DNA from 2 places in the Kineococcus auxinigenes genome. Region 2 is predicted to be linked to the other one. Evidence: riboswitches for the same ligand, from Rfam matches in the RefSeq annotation. Region 2 holds a riboswitch; the other holds the start of a gene.
The links. Region 2 has a riboswitch for cyclic di-AMP ahead of ACRYR9_RS04240 (C40 family peptidase). Riboswitches for the same ligand answer to the same signal wherever they lie in the genome.

Region 1 (11,344 bases), on a different contig from region 2:
TGCCCTACGAGGCCGCCACCCCCGCCCTGGTCGTCGTCGGGTTCCTGATGATGACGCAGGTCAAGGGCATCGACTGGGACGACGTGGAGATCGCGCTGCCCGCGTTCCTGACGATCGTGCTGATGCCGTTCACCTACTCCATCAGCGCCGGCATCGGCGCGGGCTTCGTGGCGCACGTCGTCCTGAAGGTCGCGCGCGGCAAGGCCCGCCAGGTGCACCCGCTGATGTGGCTGACGGCCGCCCTGTTCGTCCTGTACTTCGCGATCGACCCCGTCAAGGAGGCGTTCGGCGTCGGCTGACCCCGCGCACCCCGCCGGTGCTCACCACACGTCGCCGCAGCGCCAGTCGCACAGCAGCCGGGCGGTGACGTCCAGCGCGCCGGCGGGGTCGTGGACGTGGACGCCGCCGTCGTCGTCGGGCGTGGCGCGCACCCCCTCAGGGGTCATCACGCCCGTCGGTCCGCTCCACACCCGCCAGCCGCGCGAGCGGTACAGCCGCGCGCCCTCGTCGGAGGCGCCGAGGAAGACCGCGTCGTGGGCGCGCGCGGCCAGGTCCTCCACGGCGCCCGTCAACGCCGAGCCCAGCCCTCGGCGGCGCTGAGCGGGGCTCACCGCGACGGCCTCCACGTACCCGGCGCGCAACGGCCGGGCACCGACGACGAGGGAGCGCTGCACCAGGGCGGCGTGGCCGGCCAGGGCGCCGTCGAGCCGGGCCAGCACGTGCAGCCCGCCCAGGGCGTGGTCGAGGTCGGTGTCGTCGAAGTCCCCGGCGAAGGCGTCGTCGAGCAGGAGGCGCACCTCGCGCAGCCGCCGCGGGCCCAGGTCAGCGGTGTGCACGACGGTCAGCTCCCACGGGCTCCCCACGCCCCCAGCCTGGCGCGGGTCCCCGGCTCGCGGAACCCCCTGGACGCGCAGAACCCCCCGGCGCGCGCGGCGCCGGGGGGGTTCCGGGAGGGTGCGGTCCCGCGGGGACCGCACCGGGGTCACGGCAGGACGAGCACCGAGCCGACCACGATGCGGGCCGGGTCGTCGCCGATGACGCCGCGGTTGGCGTTCCACAGGTTCACGTAGCCGCCGGCCACGCCGTTGTTCACCGCGATCCGGTAGAGGGTGTCGCCGGGCTGCACGGTGTAGGTGCGCACGGCCGGTGCGGGCGCCGGGGCGGCCGCGACGGCGACGGGCGCGGGCGCCGGGGCGGGTGCGGGAGCCGGGGCCGGCGCGGGAGCCGGCGCGGGAGCGGGGTGCAGCAGCGCCTGCTCGGCGCCGGCCGGGTCGGCCGCACCGCTCAGGCCCAGGCGGCGCGAGCAGGAGGGCCAGGCGCCCCAGCCCTGCCGGGCCAGGACGCGCTCGGCGACCACGATCTGCTGCTCGCGGGTGGCCTGGTCGGCGCGCGCGGCGTACTGCCCGCCGCCGAAGCCGGTCCACGTGCTGGGGCTGAACTGCAGCCCGCCGTAGTAGCCGTTGCCGGTGTTGATGCTCCAGTTGCCGCTGGACTCGCACTGGGCGAGGCGGTCCCACTCGGAGACCGGTGCGGCGGACGCACCGGTGGCGGGAGCGAGGATCGCGGCGCCGGCCGCACCGGCGGCGGCGGTGGCGAGCAGCCCCCGACGCAGGGCGCGAGCGGACGTGCGGGTACGACGGAAGGACAGCGCAGACATGGGGACCTCCGACGCCTGCGAGGTGAGCTGTCGGGTTCGGGCCGAAGGTGGTGGCCCGGCCGCCCGCAGGCGGCTTCACCCCGAGGACCCCCACCGCGCGCGGCGGGCGTCCGAGGAACCATGGGTCCCCCGCTCCTGCCCGGTGGTCTGGTGTTCCGGCGCGGGGCGGGCAGGACTCGGCGTGTCCTCGCGTCGGGCTCCCGAACGGCCTCGGGAACCTGCCGACCGTAACAAGACCGAAGCCGTACGTACACCGTCTCGTCGCCTGCGGCGCCCTCGCGGGCGCGGCGTCGTGCGGGGCGGGCCCTCGCGCTGTGACCGAGGTCACCGCCGCGAGGGGCTGCTCAGCTGTTGGCGAGCAGCTTCGCCACGGCCTCCTCGATGCGCGGGGTGAAGTCCCCCGCCCGCTCACCCGGTCGGCCGTGCAGCGGCTCCCCGAACGTCACGCCGATGCGCGGGCGCCCCTTCGACGGCCAGTTCTGCCGCGGCGGCATCGCCTCGTACGTGCCGCGCAGCGCCACCGGCACCACCGGCACGCCGGCCTCCAGCGCCAGGTACGCCGCACCCTTCTTGAACGGGCGCATCTGCCCGGTGTAGCTGCGCCCGCCCTCCGGGAAGAGCACCAGGCTCCAGCCGTCGGCCAGCAGCTGCGAGGACGCGTTGGCGCCCCGCCCGCCGCGCCGCTCCAGCGGGAAGGTGCCGATCACCAGGCCCGAGGGGGCCGAGCGCCACCAGACGTCGAAGAAGTAGTCCGCCGCGGCGGCCACCGCGACCCGGCGCCGGCGCCGCGCCCCCAGGGCGTGCAGCAGCACCGGCGTGTCCAGGTGCGAGGAGTGGTTCGCCACGATCACGGCCGGACCGCCGATGCCGTCCAGGACCTCCACGCCCCGCACGTCGATGCGCAGCTCCGCGCGCATCAGCGGCGTCAGCACCGCGCGCTGCAGGCCGGCCCGCACGGCCGACGCCGGCCGCGAGCGCACCCAGTCGTTGCGGTGCACCTTGCGCGGCCCCCCGCCCGGACCGCCGGGCCCGCCGCCCGATCCGCCGGCCGCGCCACCACCGGCGCGGCGCCGGGCCAGCGGGAAGGCCCGCACCAGGCGGCCGGGACCGTCCTCACCCATCAGCATCGTCATCCGGGGACCTCCTCGCGCACGGCTCCGGGCGCGTTCGGCGTTCGTGACGGGCGCACCCGCGCATCTTCCCACGCCCCGAGCGGACCGCCCGGTGGCCCCGCGCAGCGCCCGGCCCGCGCCGGGGCGGCGGGCCGGGCCGGGACAGCGGTCAGTCGGTGCCGGCCAGCACCTGCTGCGGCACGCGCAGGCGCCGCCCGGGGGACGAGGCCGCCCAGTCCGCCACCGGCCAGCGCGCCGCGCGCGCGACCCGGAACAGCGACACGTCCGGCGAGACGGCGGTGGGGTTGCCCACGGCCCGCAGCAGCGGCACGTCCGGGTGGGAGTCGGCGTAGGCGTAGCTGGCGGACAGGTCCGCCCCCTCCACCTCGGCGTAGCGGCGCAGCCACGCCGCGCGCGCCTCGCCGACCACGGGCGGGGAGGTCAGGAACCCGGTGGCGCGCCGGCGCCCGTCCGGCCCCGTCTCCTCCTCCAGGTCGGTGCACACCACCTCGTCGAACAACCCCGCCAGCGGGCGCGTCACCACCCGCGCGTCGCCGGTCATGAGGATCGTGCGGTGCCCGGCGTCCCGGTGCGCCTGGATGCGCCGCAGCGCGTCCGAGGACACCTGCTGCAGGAAGCGGGGGGCGAACACGTCGTCCACGTGCGCCTCGAGCGCGTCGAGGTCCACGCCGGCGTAGCCGCGGAACAGCGAGCGCAGGAAGCTGCCGCGGTCGCGGCGCTCGGCGGCGATCCAGCCCGGCAGGTGCCGCACCACGCGGGCGAACTCCGCGACCCGGGCCGCGGCGTCCAGCTGCGACAACCGCAGCGTCAGGTACGTGTCCACCACGGTGCCCGGCAGCAGCGTGCCGGCCAGGTCGAAGACCGCCAGCACCGGCGCGGCGCCGGGCTCGGCCGGCTTCAGCTCGCGCGGGCCGCCGGTGGCCTCGGCCGCCTTGCGGCGGCGGCGGATCTCCTCGTACTTGCGCATCTGCCCGGTGACGCTGGGGCAGTGGGTGTCGCGCCAGTAGGCCTGCCAGTCGACCACGGCGGTGTCGAAGCCCCACAGCTCGACGTCCTCGGGGTCCAGCGAGCGGTGCAGCGCCAGGGTGTTGTCGTCGACGAAGCGCAGCTCCGCCTCGGTGTACGCCTTGTACAGGTCCATGTAGCGGCGGGCGAACTCGACCTCGCGGCGCGCGGCGTCCAGCTTGCGCGAGGCGCGGCGCACCCGCTCCGAGCGCGGCGCCAGCATCAGCGCGCGGTTGCCGGCGCTCGTCAGCAGCTCACCGGCGCGCACCTTGCGCTCCACCTTGTTCTGCCCGGGGAACTCCCACGTCGGCATGACCTCGGGGGAGGAGTCGAAGGGGTGCTCGACGAAGTAGGCGCGCACGTGCTCGTACAGCCCGCGGAACGTGATCGGGTTCCGGTTGCCGGAGGACACGTGGTAGTACGCCGGCTGCGACAGCGGCGGCGGCGTCGCGGCGGCCTTGAGGATCGCGTTGACGACGTGGTCGATCGGGACGACGTCCAGCACCGAGTCCGGCGCGGCGGGGAACTCCGTCAGCTCGCCCTTGCCGTACGCCAGGATGATCGGCTCGGCCATCTTGAAGCCCTCGATCCAGCCCGGGTGCGGGTGGACCAGCGCGGACTCCACGATGCTGGGGCGCAGGATCGTCGTCGGCAGGACCGGGGCGGCGACCTCCTCCACGAACCGCTCGCCCATCGCCTTGGTGAACGTGTAGCAGTCCGTCCAGCCCAGGGTGCGGGCGCGCTCCTTGCCGGCGGCCTTCTGCTGCTCGCTCACCCACTCCACGCGGCGGCGCTCGGCGTCGGCGGCCACCGTCAGCGGCCCGGCCCGGCCGTGGTCGCGCTCGGCGGCGCGCAGGAACTCGCGCAGCTGCGCGTCCAGGCGCGAGTCCTCCTCGATGCGGGCGGCCAGCCGCAGGCCGGACTCCAGCTCGGTGCGCCAGTCCACGTCGTGCTGGACCGCGCGCTCGGGGACCTCGCCGCGCCGTCGCCCGCCCACGTAGGCGGTGGACACGTGCACGTAGTGGGTGGGGGCGTCCGGGCGGCTGGCGGCCAGCGTGCGCTCCACCAGGCCCTTGGTGCCCAGCACGTTGGTGGTGAAGGCGTCCTGGATCAGCGGGTCGAAGGAGACGTCGCCGGCGCAGTGCACCACCACGTCCAGGTCGCCGGGCAGCTCCGGCACGTCCGCCAGGTCGCCCTCCAGGACGGCGACGCGCGTCTTCAGCAGGTCGTCGGGGTCGCCGGCCGCGGCGAAGATCTTCTTGCGCAGCAGCGAGCGCATCCGGTCCTCGCCGCTCTGGCCCGGCTTCGGGCGCACCAGCGCGAGCACCGAGGCGCCGGGGACGTCGACGAGGATCCGCTGCAGCAGCGCCTCGCCGATGAAACCGGTCACGCCGGTCAAGAGGAGGCGCTTGCCGTCGAGCTGCTCAGCCAATCGCACCGGGCGATCCTGCCACGACCCGGCGGTCCACCCGGACGCCGTCGAGCACCGCGGGCCACCGGCGCGCGGTGCCGCACCCCCGGACGGGTGACGCGCCCGACCTCAAGTCACGCACCGTGGTGCCGATGCTCCTCCCTGAGCAGCCGGGCAGGGAGCTGCCGGAGCGGGGGAACGACATGGTGAGCACGACGGGCACGTCCCGGGTGAGCAGGGCGGCGGTGCGGCCCACGGGGCAGGAGCGGACCTTCGGGGCGGACGAGCTCATCGTCTCCAAGACCGACACCCGCGGGGTCATCACGTACGCCAACGACGTCTTCTGCCGCGTCGGCGCCTACGAGCTGCACGAGGTCGTCGGGCAGCCGCACAACCTCATCCGGCACCCCGAGATGCCCCGGGCGGTCTTCAAGCTGCTGTGGGACACCGTCTCCGCCGGCCGGGAGCTGTTCGCCTACGTCAACAACCTGGCCGCCGACGGCGCGAACTACTGGGTGCTGGCGCACGTCACCCCCTCCTTCGGGCCGGGCGGGAAGGTCGTCGGCTACCACTCCAACCGCCGCCGGCCCGCCCGCGCGGGAGTGGAGGCGGTCCAGCCCCTGTACCGCGAACTGCTGGCCGAGGAGTCCCGCCACGGCACCGGCCGGGCGGCGGCCGAGGCCGGCAGCGCACTGCTGGCGGCCCGGCTCGCCGAGCGCGGCGTCGACTACGACGAGTTCGTGTGGTCCCTGATCCCCGACGTGGAGGCCTGAGATGAGCAGCACCGGCAGGCGGGGCCTCCTCGGTCGCGGGCGCGCCGGCGGCGCAGCGCCCGACGAGCTGGCCCGCTACCGCGCCCTGGTCGAGCAGGTGACCCGCGTGTGCGAGGCCGCCGCCGCCGGCGACTCCGAGGCGCGCGTGGCCGGCGTGCCCGGCTGCGAGGACGACCCCCGGCTCGCCGGGCTCGTGCAGGGCGTCAACCGCGCGCTGGACGTCTCCGACGCCTTCGTCCGCGAGGCCGGTGCGGTGCTCAGCTCCGCCTCCGAGGGCCGCTACCACCGCCGCCTGCTGCCCGGCGGGCTGCGCGGCGCCTACCGCGGCAGCGCCTCCCTCATCGACGCCGGGCGGGCCGCCATGCAGCGCGACGCCCGCAGCATCGCCGCCGCCGCCGACTCGCGCCTCGCCCTGGCCGACACGTTCGAGGCCGACGTCCTGGGCGTGGCCGAGCAGGTGGCGACGGCCTCCACCGAGCTCAGCGCCTCCGCGCAGGGCTTGTCCACGGCGGCGTCGGCCGCCAGCGCGGAGGCCGACCAGGCGTCCGGCACCATGCAGGCCCTGACGCAGGCCTCGGAGGAGATCCAGCAGGTCGTCTCCGTCATCAACAGCATCGCCGGGCAGACGCGGCTGCTGGCCCTGAACGCCACCATCGAGTCCGCCCGCGCCGGGGAGGCCGGTCGCGGCTTCGCGGTCGTGGCGGCCGAGGTCAAGGAGCTGGCCGACCAGACCGGCCGGGCGACCGAGGAGGTCTCGGCGCAGGTGGCGAGCATCCGGGCGCAGGCGCAGGGGGCGGCGCAGGCCATCACCGGCATCAGCGCCACGGTGGCGGAGATGAACGGCCTCGTGGACGGCGTTCGGGCGGCCGTGGACGGCGGCGGCAGCTGGGGCGGTGCGCAGGACGTCACGGGCCTGTCCCGCCTGGCCGAGGAGCTGCGCGTGAAGATCGACGCCTTCCTCTCCGGCCTGCGCGCCTGACCCCTCGTCCCCGCCTCGGCGCCCGCCCCACCCACCCCCGCCCCCACCCTTGTGGTGATCTTGCACGGTTGAGCATTCAAGCGTGCAAGATCACCGCCGGACGGGGGGTGGTGGGCGCGCCGAGGTGACAGGGGGGCCACCCGCGGTGATGATCGGGCGGCAACCACCCGGACGTCCCGCGAGGAGGCGGTCGTGTCCACCGCTGTGCCCACCCCGAACGACAGCGGCACCCGCCGCCGGCCCACCGCCCGCTCGGTCGCCGTCTGGAGCCTCGTCGCGATCGTCGGCGCCGTCTCCTGGACGGTGCTGGCGATCGCGCGCGGGGAGTCCGTCAACGCGCTGTGGATCCTGTTCGCCGCACTGGCGTCCTACGCGATCGCCTACCGGTTCTACGCCCGGTTCATCGCCTACCGGGTGCTGCGGGCCGACGACTCGCGCGCCACGCCCGCCGAGCGCCTGCACAACGGCGTCGACTACGAGGTCACCGACCGCCGGGTGCTGTTCGGGCACCACTTCGCCGCCATCGCCGGCGCCGGCCCGCTCGTGGGACCGGTGCTCGCGGCGCAGATGGGCTACCTGCCCGGCACGATCTGGATCGTCGTCGGCGTCATCTTCGCCGGGGCCGTGCAGGACATGACGGTGCTGTTCTTCTCGATGCGCCGCGACGGCAAGAGCCTGGGGCAGATGGTGCGCGAGGAGATCGGCCTCGTCGGCGGCGTCGCCGCCCTGGTCGCCGTCTTCGCCATCATGATCATCATCCTGGCGGTGCTGGCGCTCATCGTCGTCAACGCCCTGGCCGAGTCGCCGTGGGGCGTGTTCTCGATCGCCCTGACGATCCCCATCGCCCTGTTCATGGGCCTGTACCTGCGCTACCTGCGCCCCGGCCGGGTGCTGGAGGCCACCGGCATCGGCGTCGTGCTGCTGCTGGCGGCCATCGTCGGCGGTGGCTACGTCGAGCAGCTGGGCCTGGCGCAGAGCCTGACGCTGAGCAAGGAGACGCTCGTCCTGGCGCTGGTGGTGTACGGGTTCGTCGCCTCGGTGCTGCCGGTGTGGCTGCTGCTGACCCCGCGCGACTACCTGTCGACGTTCATGAAGGTCGGCGTCATCGTGCTGCTGGCCGTCAGCCTGCTCATCGCCCGCCCCGTCCTGGCCAACGACGCGGTGACCACGTTCGCCCGCGAGGGGAACGGGCCGGTGTTCGCCGGCTCGCTGTTCCCCTTCGTGTTCATCACCATCGCCTGCGGCGCCCTGTCCGGTTTCCACGCGCTCATCGCCTCCGGCACGACGCCGAAGATGATCGCCAAGGAGCGCCAGGTCCGCCTCATCGGCTACGGCGGGATGCTCATGGAGAGCTTCGTCGCCATCAGCGCCCTCATCGCCGCCTCCGTCATCGACCAGGGCGTCTACTTCGCGATGAACTCCCCGGCCGGCGCCACCGGCGGCACCGCCGAGTCCGCCTCGCAGTTCCTCGCCGGCATCGGCATCACGACCCCGCCGGAGACGCTGACCGCGACGGCGCAGGCGGTCGAGGAGGACATCGTCTCGCGCACCGGCGGGGCCCCCACCCTCGCGCTGGGCATCTCGCAGATCTTCCACTCCGCGTTCGGCGGTGGCCTGCAGGCGTTCTGGTACCACTTCGCGATCATGTTCGAGGCGCTGTTCATCCTCACCGCCGTCGACGCCGGCACCCGCGTGGGCCGGTTCATGCTGCAGGACACGGTCGGCAACGTGTGGAAGCGGTTCGGCGACCTGTCGTGGCGGCCCGGCAACCTCATCGCCAGCGCCGTCGTCGTGGCCGCCTGGGGGTACTTCCTGTACGCCGGGGTCACCGACCCCCTGGGCGGCATCAACCAGCTCTTCCCGCTGTTCGGCATCGCCAACCAGCTGCTCGCGGCCATCGCGCTGACCCTGGTGACGACGCTGCTCGTCAAGCACGGCCGCGCCCGCTACGCCTGGGTGGCGGCGGTACCGCTCGCCTGGGACCTGGTGGTGACGATGACGGCGAGCTGGCAGAAGGTGTTCTCCGACAACCCGGCCATCGGGTACTTCGCCCAGGCCGACGCTTACCGCGAGGCGATGGACGCCGGGCGGCTCCTCGGCGCCGCCCGGGACGCCGGCCAGATGCAGCAGGTCGTCACGAACTCCACCGTCAACGGGGTCCTGCAGGCGGTGTTCGCGCTGCTGGTGATCGTCGTGGCCGTCAACGCCGCCGTCGTCGTGGCCAGCGCCCTGCGCGCCGGGTCCCTGCCCACCACCGAGGTGCCGGCGGTGCCGTCCCGGCTGCGCGAACCCGCGGGCCTGTTCCCCACCGCGCAGGAGAGGCGCGAGGCCGCCGGGCGCGAGGAGGTCCTGCGGTGAGGGACGCCGCGGTGGGGGACCTGGTGCGCGGGCTGCGCTGGTACCTGCGGGAGGTGGACGGCAGCTCCCGCTGGGAGCGGTACCTGGCCGAGTGCGCCGCCCACGGGCACCCGCCGCTGTCGCGGCGGGAGTTCGAGCGCCGCCGCGCCGACGCCCGCGCCGGCGCGGTCTCCTCCCGCTGCTGCTGAGGGCGCTGCGAGACTGCCGCCGTGGTGCGGATGGGGCGCGAGGAGTTCGAGGACGCCGTCGCCGACGCCCTCGACGAGATCCCGCAGGAGCTCGCCCGGGCGATGAGCAACGTCGTCGTCCTCGTCGAGGACGACCCGCCGGAGGGGTTCGGGCCCGACCTGCTGGGCCTGTACGAGGGCACCCCGCTGACCGAGCGGGGCGAGTGGTGGGCGGCCGGTGCGCTGCCGGACCGCATCACGGTGTTCCGCCGCCCCACCCTGGCCGTGTGCGAGGACCGCGAGCAGGTGGTGGCGGAGGTCCGCGTCACCGTGGTGCACGAGGTGGCCCACCACTTCGGCATCGACGACGAGCGCCTGCACGAGCTCGGCTGGGCGTGAGGCGCCCTCAGCCGGTGGCGTCGGCGGTGCTCGCGGCCAGGGACGCCAGGCGGCCCCCCGCCGCCCGGGCCAGGGCGCGCAGCACGTCGCGCTGGCCGGGGGTGAGGGTGCGCGGGCGGTGGTCCAGCAGGCACACCGTGCCCAGCGCCCGGCCGGCCGCGTCGGTGACCGGCGCCCCGGCGTAGAAGCGCACGGGCAGGCCCTGGACGAGGTACCCCAGGTCGCGGAAGCGGGCGTCCACCGCCGCGTCCGGCACCTCGACGAGGTCGTCGCCGGGGACGTGGTGGCAGAACCCCTGCTCGCGCGGCACCCGGTGCGGGGCCAGGCCCACCGCGGCCGGCACGTGCTGCTCGTCGCGGCCCACGAGCGTGACCATGGCCACGGGCACGTCGGCCACGCGGGCGGCGACCGCGGTCAGCTCCTGCAGGACCGGGTCGCCCGTGCCCGCGGCCTCGGCGTGCCGCTCGGCGGAACCGGCCCGCAGCACCTCGGCCGCCGGGGCGGGCACCGCGACCGCCGCCGGGGCGGGGGTGAAGTCCAGCCCGGCCACCTCCCCGGCCGGCACCGGGCGGCTGAAGAAGTACCCCTGCAGCAGGTCGTAGCCCAGCTCGGTCAGCAACCGGCGCGTGCCCTCGTCCTCCACGCCCTCGCCGACGACCTCCAGCCCGAGGCGGTGCGCCAGTTCCAGCACGGCGCGCACGATCGCCTCGTCCCCGCCGCCGCGCAGCGCGCCGGCGACGAACCGGCGGTCCACCTTCAGCTCGTCGAAGGGCAGGTCCTGCAGCATCGCCAGGCTGGTGTAGCCGGTGCCGAAGTCGTCCAGCGCGGTGCGCACCCCCAGCGCCCGCAGCTCCGCCAGGACGGCCGCCGCGCGCCGCGGCTGGGTGGTCACCGCGGACTCGGTGACCTCCAGCACCAGCAGGTGCGCGGGCACGCCGCTGCGCTCCAGGTGCGCGCGCACCTGCTCCACGAGCCCGTCGTGGGCGACGAGCCGGGCGGACAGGTTCACCGAGACCCGCAGCGAGCGCCCCTCGCGCCGCCACGCCGCCGCCTGGTCCAGGGCCTCGCCCAGCACCCAGTCGGTCAGCGCGACGATCACCGAGGTGCGCTCGGCCTCGGGCAGGAACGCCCCCGGCGCCAGCAGGCCGCGGGTGGGGTGCTGCCAGCGCACCAGGGCCTCCACGCCCCGCACCCGCCGGCCGTGGGCCTCGACCAGCGGCTGGTAGTGCAGCCGCAGCTGCCCCTCGGCCACCGCGGTGCGCAGCTGCGCCTGCAGCTGCACGCCGTCGGCGGTGTGCTCGTCCATGCCCGGTTCCCACACCAGCGCCGCGCGGTCCGCGCGGCGGGCGGCGTGCAGCGCGGTGTCGGCGCGCTGCAGCAGGGTGCCGGGGTCGGTGCCGTGCAGGGGCGCCAGGACGGCGCCGGCGGTGACGTCCACGTCGACCCGGATGCCGGCCACCTC
Region 2 (11,344 bases):
GGTCGACGTCCGCGACGCCCACGGTGCCGTCGTCGTGCACGGCGCTGAAACCGCGCAGCTCCAGCTCGCGCAGCGGCCGGCGCGGTGCCGGGTCCGGCACCGGGGCGGTGCCGGCGACGAGGTCCACCCCGGCGGGCGGTTCCAGCACGTCGGCGCGCCCGGCCAGGGCCGCCACCGCCCGCAGCCACTCCCGCGCCACCGGCGCCTCGGTGACCACGGCACCGGCGACCTGCCCGTAGTAGGAGGAGCCCGCCACCGCCGTGGACACCAGCAGCGCCGTGGCCAGGCCCCAGGTGCCGCGCAGGTGCAGCCACCAGGTGGCGACCAGCCCCAGCTGCACGAGCACGACGGGCACGCCCTCCAGCACCGCCCGCACCCGGAACTCGCGCACCGAGGCGCGCACCCGGGCGTCGTCGACGCGGTGCAGGTGGGCCAGCACCGCGGGGGCGGCGGCGGCCAGCTTGACCGTGCGGGCGGCGTCCACCGCCGAGCCGAGGGAGCGGCCGAAGCGGGCGCGCGCGTCCCCCGCGCCCGCCGCGCTGCGCCCGGCCACCCCGGCGCCGGCCACGGACACCAGCGCCGAGCAGGCCATCACCGCCGCCACGACGGCACCGGCACCGGCGGTGCCGGCCAGCAGCGAGGTCACCACCACGACCACGCACCCCAGGACGACGTCCACCCACCGGTCGACGTAGAGGACGAAGCGGTCGGAGTCCAGGCACCGGGCCGTGACCTCCCCCGGCGGCACCCGCGGCAGGCGGTGCTGGCGGGTCTGCCCGGCCAGGACCGCGCAGCGGGCCCGCAGCGCCACCGCGTTCCACCAGGAGAAGTAGACGCGCAGGGCCCCGCACAGCGCGAACGGCCCGGCCAGCAGCGCCACGCACACCGCCAGCGCGGCCGGCCACACCCCCGCGGCGCTGCCGGTGCCCGCCCGCTCGGACGCGCCGGCCACCACGTGGCCCCACAGCGCGCCCGTCACGGCGCCGTGGGCACCGAGCAGCGACATCGCCAGGAACAGGACGGCCCCCACCAGGCCCCAGCGCCGGTGCAGGGTGATCGCCCGCAGCACCGTGCGCGCCAGGCGGGGCGACGGCTCCGGCACGGCCGGGCGCGGCCGGCGCGCGGCGGGGACCGCGGGCCCGGGCCCCGGTCCCGCGACCGGCTCCTGCTCCGGGTCCGGGTCCGGGTCCGGGTCCGGGTCCACGAGCGGGTCCACGGTCCCCGCGGCGGCGAGCAGGTCGGCGAACGGCCCGGGGGCCGCGGCCAGGCGCGCCCGAGGACCGTGCTGCACCAGCCGGCCGCCGTCCAGGACCGCCACCGCGTCGGCGCGCCGGGTGGTGCTGAGCCGGTGCGCGATGAGCAGCCCGGTGCGCCCGGCAAGCAGGCGCTCGGCGGCCGCGGTGACGCGGTGCTCGGTGACCGGGTCCATGCGGGCCGTCGCCTCGTCCAGGACGACGACGCGCACGTCGCGCACCAGCAGCCGCGCGAAGGCGACCAGCTGCTCCTCACCGGCCGACAGGACCGTGCCCCCCGGCCCCAGCGGGGTGTCCAGCCCGTCCGGCAGGGCCCGCACCCACTCCCGCAGCCCGAGGGCGTCCACCGCCTCCTCCACGACGGCGCGCGGCACCGCCGTGGTCAGGGTGATGTTCTCGGCCAGCGTCGCGGCCAGCAGCTCGGTGCGCTGGGTGACGACGCCGACGGCGCCGCGCAGGGCGTGCAGGTCCACCTCGCGCACGTCGCGGCCCCCGACGAGCACCGCACCGGCGGGCGGCTCGACGGCGCGGGAGAACAGCGACGCCAGGGTCGACTTGCCCGAGCCGCTGCGCCCCACCAGCGCGCACGTCGTGCCCGCGGGCACCTCCAGGTCCACCCCGCGCAGCGCGAACCCGCCCCCGGGGTAGGCGAAGTCCAGAGCCCGCACCCGCAGGGCCAGCGGGCCGGCCGGCAGCTCCAGCCCGCCCGCCGGCTCCGCCGGTGCTGTCAGCAGCGCCCGGATCCGCTGCAGCGCGCCCAGCCCGGCCTGCACCTCGGGCAGCCGGTCGCTGACCTGGGTGAGGCCCCCGACGAAACCGGCCATCAGCAGCCACGTCGTGACCAGGTCCGCCACGCCGAGGTCGCCGCGCAGCACGAGCGCGACACCGCCCAGCACCAGCGAGACCAGCAGCAGCGACAGCACCAGCGCCGTGCGCAGCCCCACCGAGGACGCGACCCGGTTGGTGGCCAGCACGGCCCGCAGCACCACCGCCGAGCCCCGCGCGTAGCGGCGCAGCACGTACGGGCGCCCCAGGCTGGAGCGCACGTCGTCGCGGGCGGCGACCGCCTCCTCCAGCTCGGCGGCGTGGTCGGTCCAGGCGGCCTCCTCGGCGAGCTTGCGGCGGGCGACCTCCGCCGTCAGCGGGCGCGCCACCAGCAGCGCCGCGGCCGCCACGAGCGGGAACGCGATCCACGCCGGCCACCACGTCAGCCCCGCCACCACCCACGCCAGCGACGAGCGCAGCAGGGCGCGCGCCAGGTGCCAGCCCGTCTCCCGCAGCAGCCGCGCCAGCTGCCGCGGGTCGTCGTCGACGCGGTCGAGGACCTCCCCGACGGCCTGCTCCGCCAGCACCGGCAGCGGCTGGGCCAGGGCCGCCTCCAGCAGGTCCGCGCGCAGGCGCCCCTCGGCGCGGCCCACGCGGGTGGCGAACACCGTGCGCCCGGCGGTGTCCAGGACCCCGGCCCCCACGAGGAGCACCGCCAGCGCCGCCACGAGCGCGGGCCGGGGGTCCTCCGCCAGGCGCCCGGTCACGACGGTGCCCAGGGTCTCCCCCACCGCGGCCAGCACGGCCAGCGCTCCCGCCACCGCCACGCGCGGTCCGGCCAGCCGCGACGCCGTCAGGCTGCGGGCGTCCCGGCCCGCGCCGGGGCGCGCGCGGTCCGGGACGGCGCGCTGCGGCGGCGCCTGCGAGGAGGTGAGCACCCGCCGACGCTATCCGCGCCCCCGGACGCCCCTCCTCCCCTTTTCCGCCCCGCCGGCCACGCACCCGCCGGCGGCACCGCTCAGGCGGCCTGGGCCAGGTACTCGTCCCAGCGGGGGTCCGCCTGCTCGGCCCCGCGCACCGCCCACGACGCCCCGCGCGGGGCCCCGGGGCGGAACGGCAGCGCCCAGCCCATCTCCTCCGGGGTCCGGTTCCCCTTGGCGTTGTTGCAGCGCACGCAGCAGGCCACGAGGTTCTCCCACGTGTCCGGCCCGCGGCGGCTGCGCGGCAGCACGTGGTCCACCGTGGTGGCGTGACCGCGGCAGTAGGCGCAGCGCTGGTGGTCGCGGCGCAGCACCCCGCGCCGGCTGACCGGGACCACCGACCCCCGCGGCACCCGCACGTAGCGGGTCAGCAGGATCACCGACGGCCGTTCCAGGCTCACCGTCGCACCCACCACCGGATCCGCGTCGGCCAGCACCACCGACGCCTTCCCGGCGAGGACGAGGACGAGCGCCCGGCGGAAGGACACCACCGCGAGCGGTTCGTAACCGGCGTTCAGCACGAGGGTTCTCACGACCACCTCCACGGACGACGAGAGGCGCCGTCCCCGGTGGGGACGACGCCTCTGGGAGCGACGACGTGCGCGGTGGGATGCACGTGCTGGCGCACGTGCGCGCACCGGCGCACCGCGGGCACCCCCACTGTCATCGGGGGCAGGTACGGACGTGGCGCGGAGGAGCGCGCGCGCTGCACGGCCGTCGGACTGGACACGCTCGCCTCCGCTCCCGCTGTCGTCGTGACCGCACTGTACGTCGCGCGGGGGCGCTGGGACACGTGTTTCGTCCTGGTGCGACTCCGTGGGGTTCCCGGGTGCGGGCGTCGGCGGGTGCTGCGGTGCCGCCGGGCCGAGGCCCGCTCCGCGCGGTGGTGCGGTCGAAGGGAGGTGGGGTGCTCTCGTCGACGGGCGTCCGGAGCCCGCCCTCCGCACCCGGGTGGGGTGCGCACCCGGTCGCGGGCGGAGAGCCCGGCGACGAGAGCACCCCACCTCCCGGGCGTGAACGCGCTCCGGGCCCGGACCCGGACCCGGACCCGGACGTGGAACGGGCCCGGCACCTCGCAGGAGGTGCCGGGCCCGGTCTGAGGGGGCGTCGTCAGGCGACGGGCGCCACGCGGCCGAAGACCGCGGAGTCGCTCCACACGGAGCGGAGCTGGACGGGCTTGCCGCTGCGGGGGGCGTCCCACATCATCCCGTCGCCGGCGTAGATGCCGACGTGGTACGCGCGGCCGCCGTCGGTGAAGAAGACCAGGTCGCCGGCCACGGCCTCGCCGCGGGAGATGCGCGCGCTGGCGCCGAGCTGCGCGTTGGCGGTGCGCGGCACGGAGATGCCGACCTGGCGCAGGACGTAGCTCGTGTACCCGGAGCAGTCGAAGCCGGCCGGGGTGGTGCCGCCGTACACGTAGGGCACACCCGCGTAGTCGTCGGCCACGGCGAGGATCTGCTGACCCAGCGACGGGGCGGGGGCCGGGGCGGGCGGCGCCTCGACCACGGGGGCCGGGGCGGGGGCGACCGCCTGGACGGCGGGGACCGCCCGGGCGGCGTCGAGGACGGCCTGGTCGACCGAGGCCTCCACGACGGGCGCGTCGACGGCGCTGCGGGTGCTGCGCTCCACGACCACCGGCGGGGGCGGCGGCGCGGGGGTCGGCACCGTGCTGAAGGCGGCCAGGGTGGTGACCACACCCGCCGTGGCGGGTGCGGAGACCACGCCGACGGCGGTGGTGCCGAAGGCGGAGTCGACGGCGGTGGTCAGCTCAGCGCTGACGGCGGTGCTCACCGTGCCGACGGCCGCGGGGGCCGCGGCGGGGGCGGCACCGGCCGGCACCGCGACGGTGACGAGCAGCCCGCCGGCGGCGGCGACGACGGCGCCGGCGCGGCCGGCGTCACCGGCACGGCGGCCGATGGCGTCGCCGAGGTCGGTCAGGGGCGTGCGGGGACGGACGGGCGCGCGGTGGCGCGCCGGGACGCGAGTCGTCAAGGTGGTGTGCCTCTCCGACGCCTGCGAGGTGAGCTGTCGGGTTCGGGCGGGAGTATCGCCCGGCCGGTTCTCACCGGCTTCACCCCAAGGACGCTCACCCCGGCCTGGCTGGCCGTCGGATCACGCCCGGGAAATTGGTTCCCCCGTCCCTGCCACACGTGTGCGTGGGACCTCGACGCGGTGGCAGGGCTCGGCGTCCGTGCGAGGGCTCCCGCGTGAACGTTCACGGAAGCGGGTGGACCATAACCCCTCCGGCCCCCCGATGTCACGACCCGGTGACGTCCACGTGGCAGTCGCGTGACGAACCGGCGTCGAGCGTGCTGCGGCGCTCAGCCCCGCGCGGCCACGAACAGGTGCGAGGCCTCGGCGGTGCTCAGCTCCAGCACCGCGTCCCCCAGGGCCACCTCGTACCCGCTCGCCGAGGCCTTGACGACGACCTCCGCGCCCGGTCGCAGCCCCGCCCCGGCGAAGCGGGCCAGCAGCTCCACGTCGGTCTGCAGCGGCTCGCCCAGGCGGCGCACCACGACGGGCGCGCCGTCCGCGCCGGCCGTCGTCAGGGGCTGCACGCCGGTGCGGAAGTCCTCGGTGGACGCGACCTCGCCGAGCTCCTCCAGCCCGGGGATCGGGTTGCCGTACGGGGAGGAGTGGGGGTGGTCGAGGATGTCGACGAGGCGCTTCTCGACCTCCTCGGAGATGACGTGCTCCCAGCGGCACGCCTCCTCGTGCACCAGCGACCACTCCAGCCCGATGACGTCGGTGAGCAGCCGCTCGGTGAGCCGGTGCTTGCGCATGACGCGCATCGCCTTGGTGCGGCCGGTGTCGGTGAGCTCCAGGCGGCGGTCGGTGCCGACGTGCAGCAGCCCGTCGCGCTCCATGCGCGCCACCGTCTGGGAGACGGTGGGGCCGGAGTGGTGCAGGCGCTCGGCGATGCGGGCGCGCATCGGCACGATGCCCTCCTCCTCGAGCTCGAAGACCGTCTTGAGGTACATCTCGGTGGTGTCGATGAGGTCGCTCACGGCGCCCATCATCCGTCATCGGCGTGCCCGCACGCACCGGTCCACCGGCCCGGCGGAGCGCGTGCGACGGTGGTGGCACCCCGACCCGAGGAGAGCTGAGGAGCCCCGTGAGCACGCCCGCCGTCCCCGGCCCACGCCCCGTCCTCGACCCGGCCGCGCTGGAGCAGCTGTTCACCGGCGCGCGCACCGCGCACCGGTTCACGGACGAGCCCGTCACCGACGAGCAGGTGGCCGCGATCGTGGAGCTCGTGAAGCACCCGCCGACCAGCATGAACACCCAGCCGATGCGGCTGCTGCTGGTGCGTTCCCCCGCCGCGCGCGAGAGGCTCGCGACGATGATGAGCGGCGGCAACGGGGACAAGACCAGAGCGGCACCGCTGAGCGTCGTGGTGGCCGCCGACCGCCGCTTCGACGAGGAGATGCCGCGCCTGCTCCCGCACGCCCCGCGGGCGCGGGAGGTCTTCGCCGACGACGCGCTGCGCGAGCGGACGGCGGTGTTCAACACCGCCCTGCAGCTGGGCTACCTGATCCTGAGCGTGCGGGCGGTGGGGCTGGGGGCGGGGCCGATGACCGGCATCGACGCACCGGCCATCGAGCGGGAGTTCTTCCCCGACGGCGAGCACGCGGTCGTGGCGGTCGTGAACGTCGGCGTGCCCGACCCGGCGGGCTTCCGGCCGCGCGGTCCGCGCCTGGCGCCGGAGGAGGTCGTCCGCACCGTCTGAGCCACCCCGCTCAGGGCTGCGGGTGCAGCGCGTCGTAGCGGGTGAACCCCCGCTGCGCGCGCGCCAGCGCCAGGACCGCCACCACGCACGCGAGCCCGCCGGCGAGGGCGGCGACCCCCTCGCCGGTGAGCTCGGCGGTGCCGCCGAGCACGACGTCACCCAGCCGCGGCCCGCCGGCGACCACGACGATGAACACGCCCTGCAGCCTGCCGCGCAGCGCGTCCGGGGTCGCCACCTGCAGGATCGTGCCGCGGAAGATCGAGCTGACGGCGTCAGCGGCACCGCAGACGGCCAGCAGCGCGGTGCAGGCGCCCAGGCGCCAGCCGGCGCCGTCGGGCGCGGCCACCAGGACGGCACCGAAACCGGCCACCGCGGTGCCGTAGACGGCGACGCAGCCGACGACGACGGCACCCTGGCGGCGCACCTGCCCCAGCGGCCCGGAGAACAGCCCGGCCAGCACCGAACCGGCGGCGAAACCCGCCCCGAGGACCCCCACGGTGCGCGCTCCCCCGCCCAGGTCCACGGCGCCGATCGCCGGGTACAGCACGCGGGGCATGGCCAGGACCATGGCGCACAGGTCCACCAGGAACGTCATGCGCACGTTCGGCCGGGTGCCCAGGAAGCGCACGCCCTCCAGGACCGAGCGCACACCCGCGCGGCGCGGCGCGGCGGCGCGCGCCGGCGGCATCGGCGGCAGCCCCCACACCCCGGCCAGCGCGGCCACGAAGGTGACGGCGTCCACGGTGTACGCGACGCGGAACCCGCCGGCGTCGACGAGGACACCGGCCAGCAGCGGGCCGACGGTCAGGGCGATGGCGCCGGTCGTCCCGGACAGGGCGTTGGCGGCCGGCAGGTGCGCGGCGGGCACCAGGCCGGGCACGATCGCGGAGCGGGCGGGGTTGCCCACGGCGAACGCGGCGCTCTGCAGCGCCACGAGGCCGTAGAGCAGGTGCAGGGAACCGACCTCCAGCCACGCCTGGGCGGCGAACGCGAGGGAGAGGACCCACAGCGCCACCGAGGCGGCCAGCGCCACCCGGCGGCGGTCGTGCACGTCGACGAGGGCACCGCCGTACAGGCCCAGCGCGACCAGCGGCACGAGCGCGAAGACGCCCACCAGCCCCACGGCGAAGGTCGAGGACGTCAGGGCGTACGCCTGCAGGCCGACGGTGACGACGGTGAGCTGGGTGCCGATCCCGGCCAGGGACTGCCCGACCCACAGCCGGCGGAACGCGGGGCTCTCGCGCAGCGGGGTGGTGTCCACCAGCCAGCGCCGGCGGGCGGGGAGGGGGTTCACCCGACGAGGGTAGGTGGTGCGCCGAGGCCACCACGGCGCCTGCGGCGGGAGCCGGGCGCGGAAAGGCCCCCGGGCGCTTCCTCCCCCGCTCGGCGGGGAGAGGGCCGGCTGGACTGGCCGGCGCCCGGGGACCCGGTGACTGCCGTGGTTTCGCCGCGCCGCGCGGGGCGACCAGAGCGGTCCGCGTCCATCGCGCGGCTGCTAGCGGGCAGCCACCTCACGCGTCCGATGAGAACTCATGTACCGGACCACCTCCTCTCCCGTGTACCTCGACGGTACGTCCGCCCCCCGGGAGTTGTCACCCCGGTTTCGCCGTGGGCGAGCGCGGGCCCCGGGTGCGGACCGACGAGGCGGTTGTCCCACCACGGTGCGGCTGCGCGGTGGCCGGGTGGCGGGTGCCGGCGGGTGCTCCGGCCGGCTCTCCGCGGATCGAGCACCCGGTCAGCAGGCCGCGGAACCCCGTGCGCGGGTGAGGACGGAGGGTGCCGGGGCGTGCTGGTGCCCGGGCGTCCGGAGCCCGCCCGCAGCGCACCGGCGGGACGGTGCTCCCGGCAGCGGGCGGAGAGCCCGGGCACCAGCACGCCCCGGCACCCGGACACGGCCCCCGACCACGGCACCGAGCTACGGCGCCCCGAGCAGAGGACGCTTGCCAGCCCGCACGGCCCTGCCCTACTCTCCCCCGCAGTTGATGTCAGAACCACCCTTACTCCCGCCGCGGCGGACCGGGTGCGCGCGGAGGGTGGCGGGGTTCCGGTGGTGCGGTCCGAGCAGGCGATCCTCGTCGCCGTCTCCACGGTGATCTTCGCCCTGCTGCCCGACCGCGGCGGGGACCTGCGGGTGCACCTGCCCCTGGTGCGGCGGACGCGCGACCCGTTCGGCGGGCAGTGGGCGCTGCCGGGCGGGTGGGTCCGCCACGACGAGAGCCTCAGCGACGCGGGCCGGCGCACCCTGGCCGAGACCACCGGCCTGCGCCCCAGCTACCTGGAGCAGCTGTACACGTTCGGCCGGCCCGACCGCTCGCCCGGCCGGCGCGTGGTCTCGGTGGTCTACTCCGCGCTGGTGCGCAGCCACCTGGCGGCCGCGGCCGTCGAGGGCGAGAACGTGCGCTGGACCGCGGCCGACGACTGCACCGGCCTGGCCTTCGACCACGACGAGATCGTCCGGTACGCCCTGTGGCGGTTGCGGACCAAGGTGCAGCACGCCCACGTCGCGCTGCACCTGCTGCCCGAGCGGTTCTCCCTCGCGGAACTGCGAGAGGTGCACGAGGCGATCCTGCAGCGCGCCCTGGACCCGGCGAACTTCCGCCGCCAGGTGGAGCACTCCGGAACCATCGTGCCCACCGGGGAGCGGCAGACCGGCGGGCGGCACCGCCCGCCGAAGCTGTACCGGGCCGTCCTCCCGGAGGGTTCGGCCGGTCCGCTGCAGACCGCCGGCCCCCTGGCCTGAAACCCTTCCCACCCGTCCGCCGGCTCCCCTCCCGGCGGGAGCCGAACCCGAGAGAGAGCTCGCCATGGCGTCCGTCCCCACGCAGATCGCCCTGCTCGCCCGCGCCCCGCAGGGCGCGGGCGACGAGACGTGCGACCCCGACCTGCCCAGCGGCCCCTGGCAGTTCGACGCGGTCCCCGGCCTGCCGCTGCCCGCGCCGACGTACGGCGCGGGCGCCTCCCGGCAGGACCCCGCCCCGGCCACCACACCGGTGCAGCAGCAGATCCCGGCCGAGTACCGGCTGCTCGGCCCGGAGGAGCTGGACCGGCGCATCCGCGCCGCGAAGGCGGAACTGGGCAGCCGGGTGACGATCCTCGGGCACGCCTACCAGCGCGACGAGATCGTGCGGTACGCGGACTTCGTCGGCGACTCCTTCCAGCTGGCGCAGCAGTCCCAGCGCCACCCCGAGGCGGAGTCGGTGGTGTTCTGCGGCGTGCACTTCATGGCCGAGACCGCCGACCTGCTCACCACGGACGAGCAGCCGGTGATCCTGCCGAACCTGGCGGCGGGGTGCTCGATGGCCGACATGGCCGACATCGACGCGGTGAACGCCTGCTGGGAGCAGCTCACCGCGCTGTACGGCAGCGAACCCGACGCCGACGGCAGGGTTCCGGTGCTGCCCGTCACCTACATGAACTCCGCCGCCGCGCTGAAGGCCTTCTGCGGCGCGCACGGCGGGATCGTCTGCACCTCCTCCAACGCCCGCGAGGTGCTGGAGTGGGCGTTCGAGCGCGCGCAGCGGGTGCTGTTCTTCCCCGACCAGCACCTGGGGCGCAACACCGCCAAGGCGATGGGCGTGCCGCTGGAGGCGATGCCGCTGTGGGACCCGCGCAAACCGCGCGGCGGGAACTCCCCCGAGGCGCTGACCGGCGCCCGCGTGGTGCTGTGGCGGGGCTGGTGCTCGGTGCACCAGCGGTTCACGGTGGAGCAGATCGAGGCGGCCCGCGCCGCGAACCCGGACGTGCGGGTCGTGGTGCACCCGGAGTGCCCGGTGGAGGTCGTCGACGCCGCCGACGAGAGCGGTTCCACGCAGTACATCCAGCGGGTCGTGGACGCGGCGCCCGCCGGCACGGCGTTCGCGATCGGCACCGAGGTCAACATGGTGCGCCGCCTGGCCGACACCCGCCCGGACCTCACCATCACCTGCCTGGACCCGGTGGTGTGCCCGTGCTCGACGATGTACCGCATCCACCCCGCCTACCTCGCGTGGGTGCTGGAGTCGCTGGTGCGCGGCGAGGTCGTGAACCGGGTGAGCGTCCCGGCGCAGGTGGCGGCAGACGCCCGCACCGCGCTGGAGCGCATGCTGGCCGTCCGGCCGTGAGCCCCGCGGTCACCTCCTGCGACGTCCTCGTCGTCGGTGCCGGCATCGCGGGGATGACCGCGGCGCTGGACGCCGCACGCTCGGGGTCGGTCGTGCTGGCGACCAAGACGAGCCTCGGCGACGGCAGCAGTCGGTGGGCGCAGGGCGGCATCGCCGTGGCCGCGGACGCGGACGACGTCGCCGCGCACGTGGCCGACACCCTGGCCGCCGGCGCCGGGCTGTGCGACCCGGGTGCGGTGCAGGCGGTGTGCGCGGCGGGGCCGGCGGCGCTGCGCGCGCTCCTGGGGCGCGGGGCGCAGTTCGACCGCGACGCCGGCGGGGGCTTCTCCCTCGGCCTGGAGGCGGCGCACTCGCGGCCGCGGATCCTGCACGCCGGCGGGGACCGCACCGGTGCGGCGGTGACGGCGGCGCTCGCCGCGGCCGTGCGCCGCAGCGGCGTCGCCGTGCACGAGGAGGCGTTCCTCGCCGGCCTGGTGGTGCGCGGCGGCCGGGTGGTGGGCGCGGACCTGCTGCTGC

Region 1: another riboswitch for cyclic di-AMP. It lies ahead of ACRYR9_RS14810 (transglycosylase family protein); the one in region 2 lies ahead of ACRYR9_RS04240 (C40 family peptidase).

Annotation. Positions count from the first base shown of each region.
Region 1 is NZ_JBKBCT010000057.1:2,002-13,345, forward strand. Features, by position in the region: gene ACRYR9_RS14800 (NCS2 family permease) at 1-299, shown strand, start outside; gene ACRYR9_RS14805 (GNAT family N-acetyltransferase) at 321-863, opposite strand; gene ACRYR9_RS14810 (transglycosylase family protein) at 983-1,657, opposite strand; cyclic di-AMP (ydaO/yuaA leader) riboswitch at 1,669-1,818, opposite strand; gene ACRYR9_RS14815 (lysophospholipid acyltransferase family protein) at 2,002-2,790, opposite strand; gene ACRYR9_RS14820 (SDR family oxidoreductase) at 2,939-5,233, opposite strand; gene ACRYR9_RS14825 (PAS domain-containing protein) at 5,410-5,979, shown strand; gene ACRYR9_RS14830 (methyl-accepting chemotaxis protein) at 5,981-6,958, shown strand; gene ACRYR9_RS14835 (carbon starvation CstA family protein) at 7,151-9,316, shown strand; gene ACRYR9_RS14840 (YbdD/YjiX family protein) at 9,313-9,504, shown strand; gene ACRYR9_RS14845 (metallopeptidase family protein) at 9,535-9,882, shown strand; gene ACRYR9_RS14850 (EAL domain-containing protein) at 9,890-11,344, opposite strand, start outside.
Region 2 is NZ_JBKBCT010000007.1:19,811-31,154, forward strand. Features, by position in the region: gene ACRYR9_RS04230 (ATP-binding cassette domain-containing protein) at 1-2,956, opposite strand, end outside; gene ACRYR9_RS04235 (HNH endonuclease) at 3,037-3,531, opposite strand; gene ACRYR9_RS04240 (C40 family peptidase) at 4,109-4,990, opposite strand; cyclic di-AMP (ydaO/yuaA leader) riboswitch at 4,996-5,165, opposite strand; gene ACRYR9_RS04245 (metal-dependent transcriptional regulator) at 5,320-6,006, opposite strand; gene ACRYR9_RS04250 (malonic semialdehyde reductase) at 6,114-6,728, shown strand; gene ACRYR9_RS04255 (MFS transporter) at 6,739-8,022, opposite strand; gene ACRYR9_RS04260 (NUDIX hydrolase) at 8,776-9,468, shown strand; gene nadA (quinolinate synthase NadA) at 9,533-10,828, shown strand; gene nadB (L-aspartate oxidase) at 10,825-11,344, shown strand, end outside.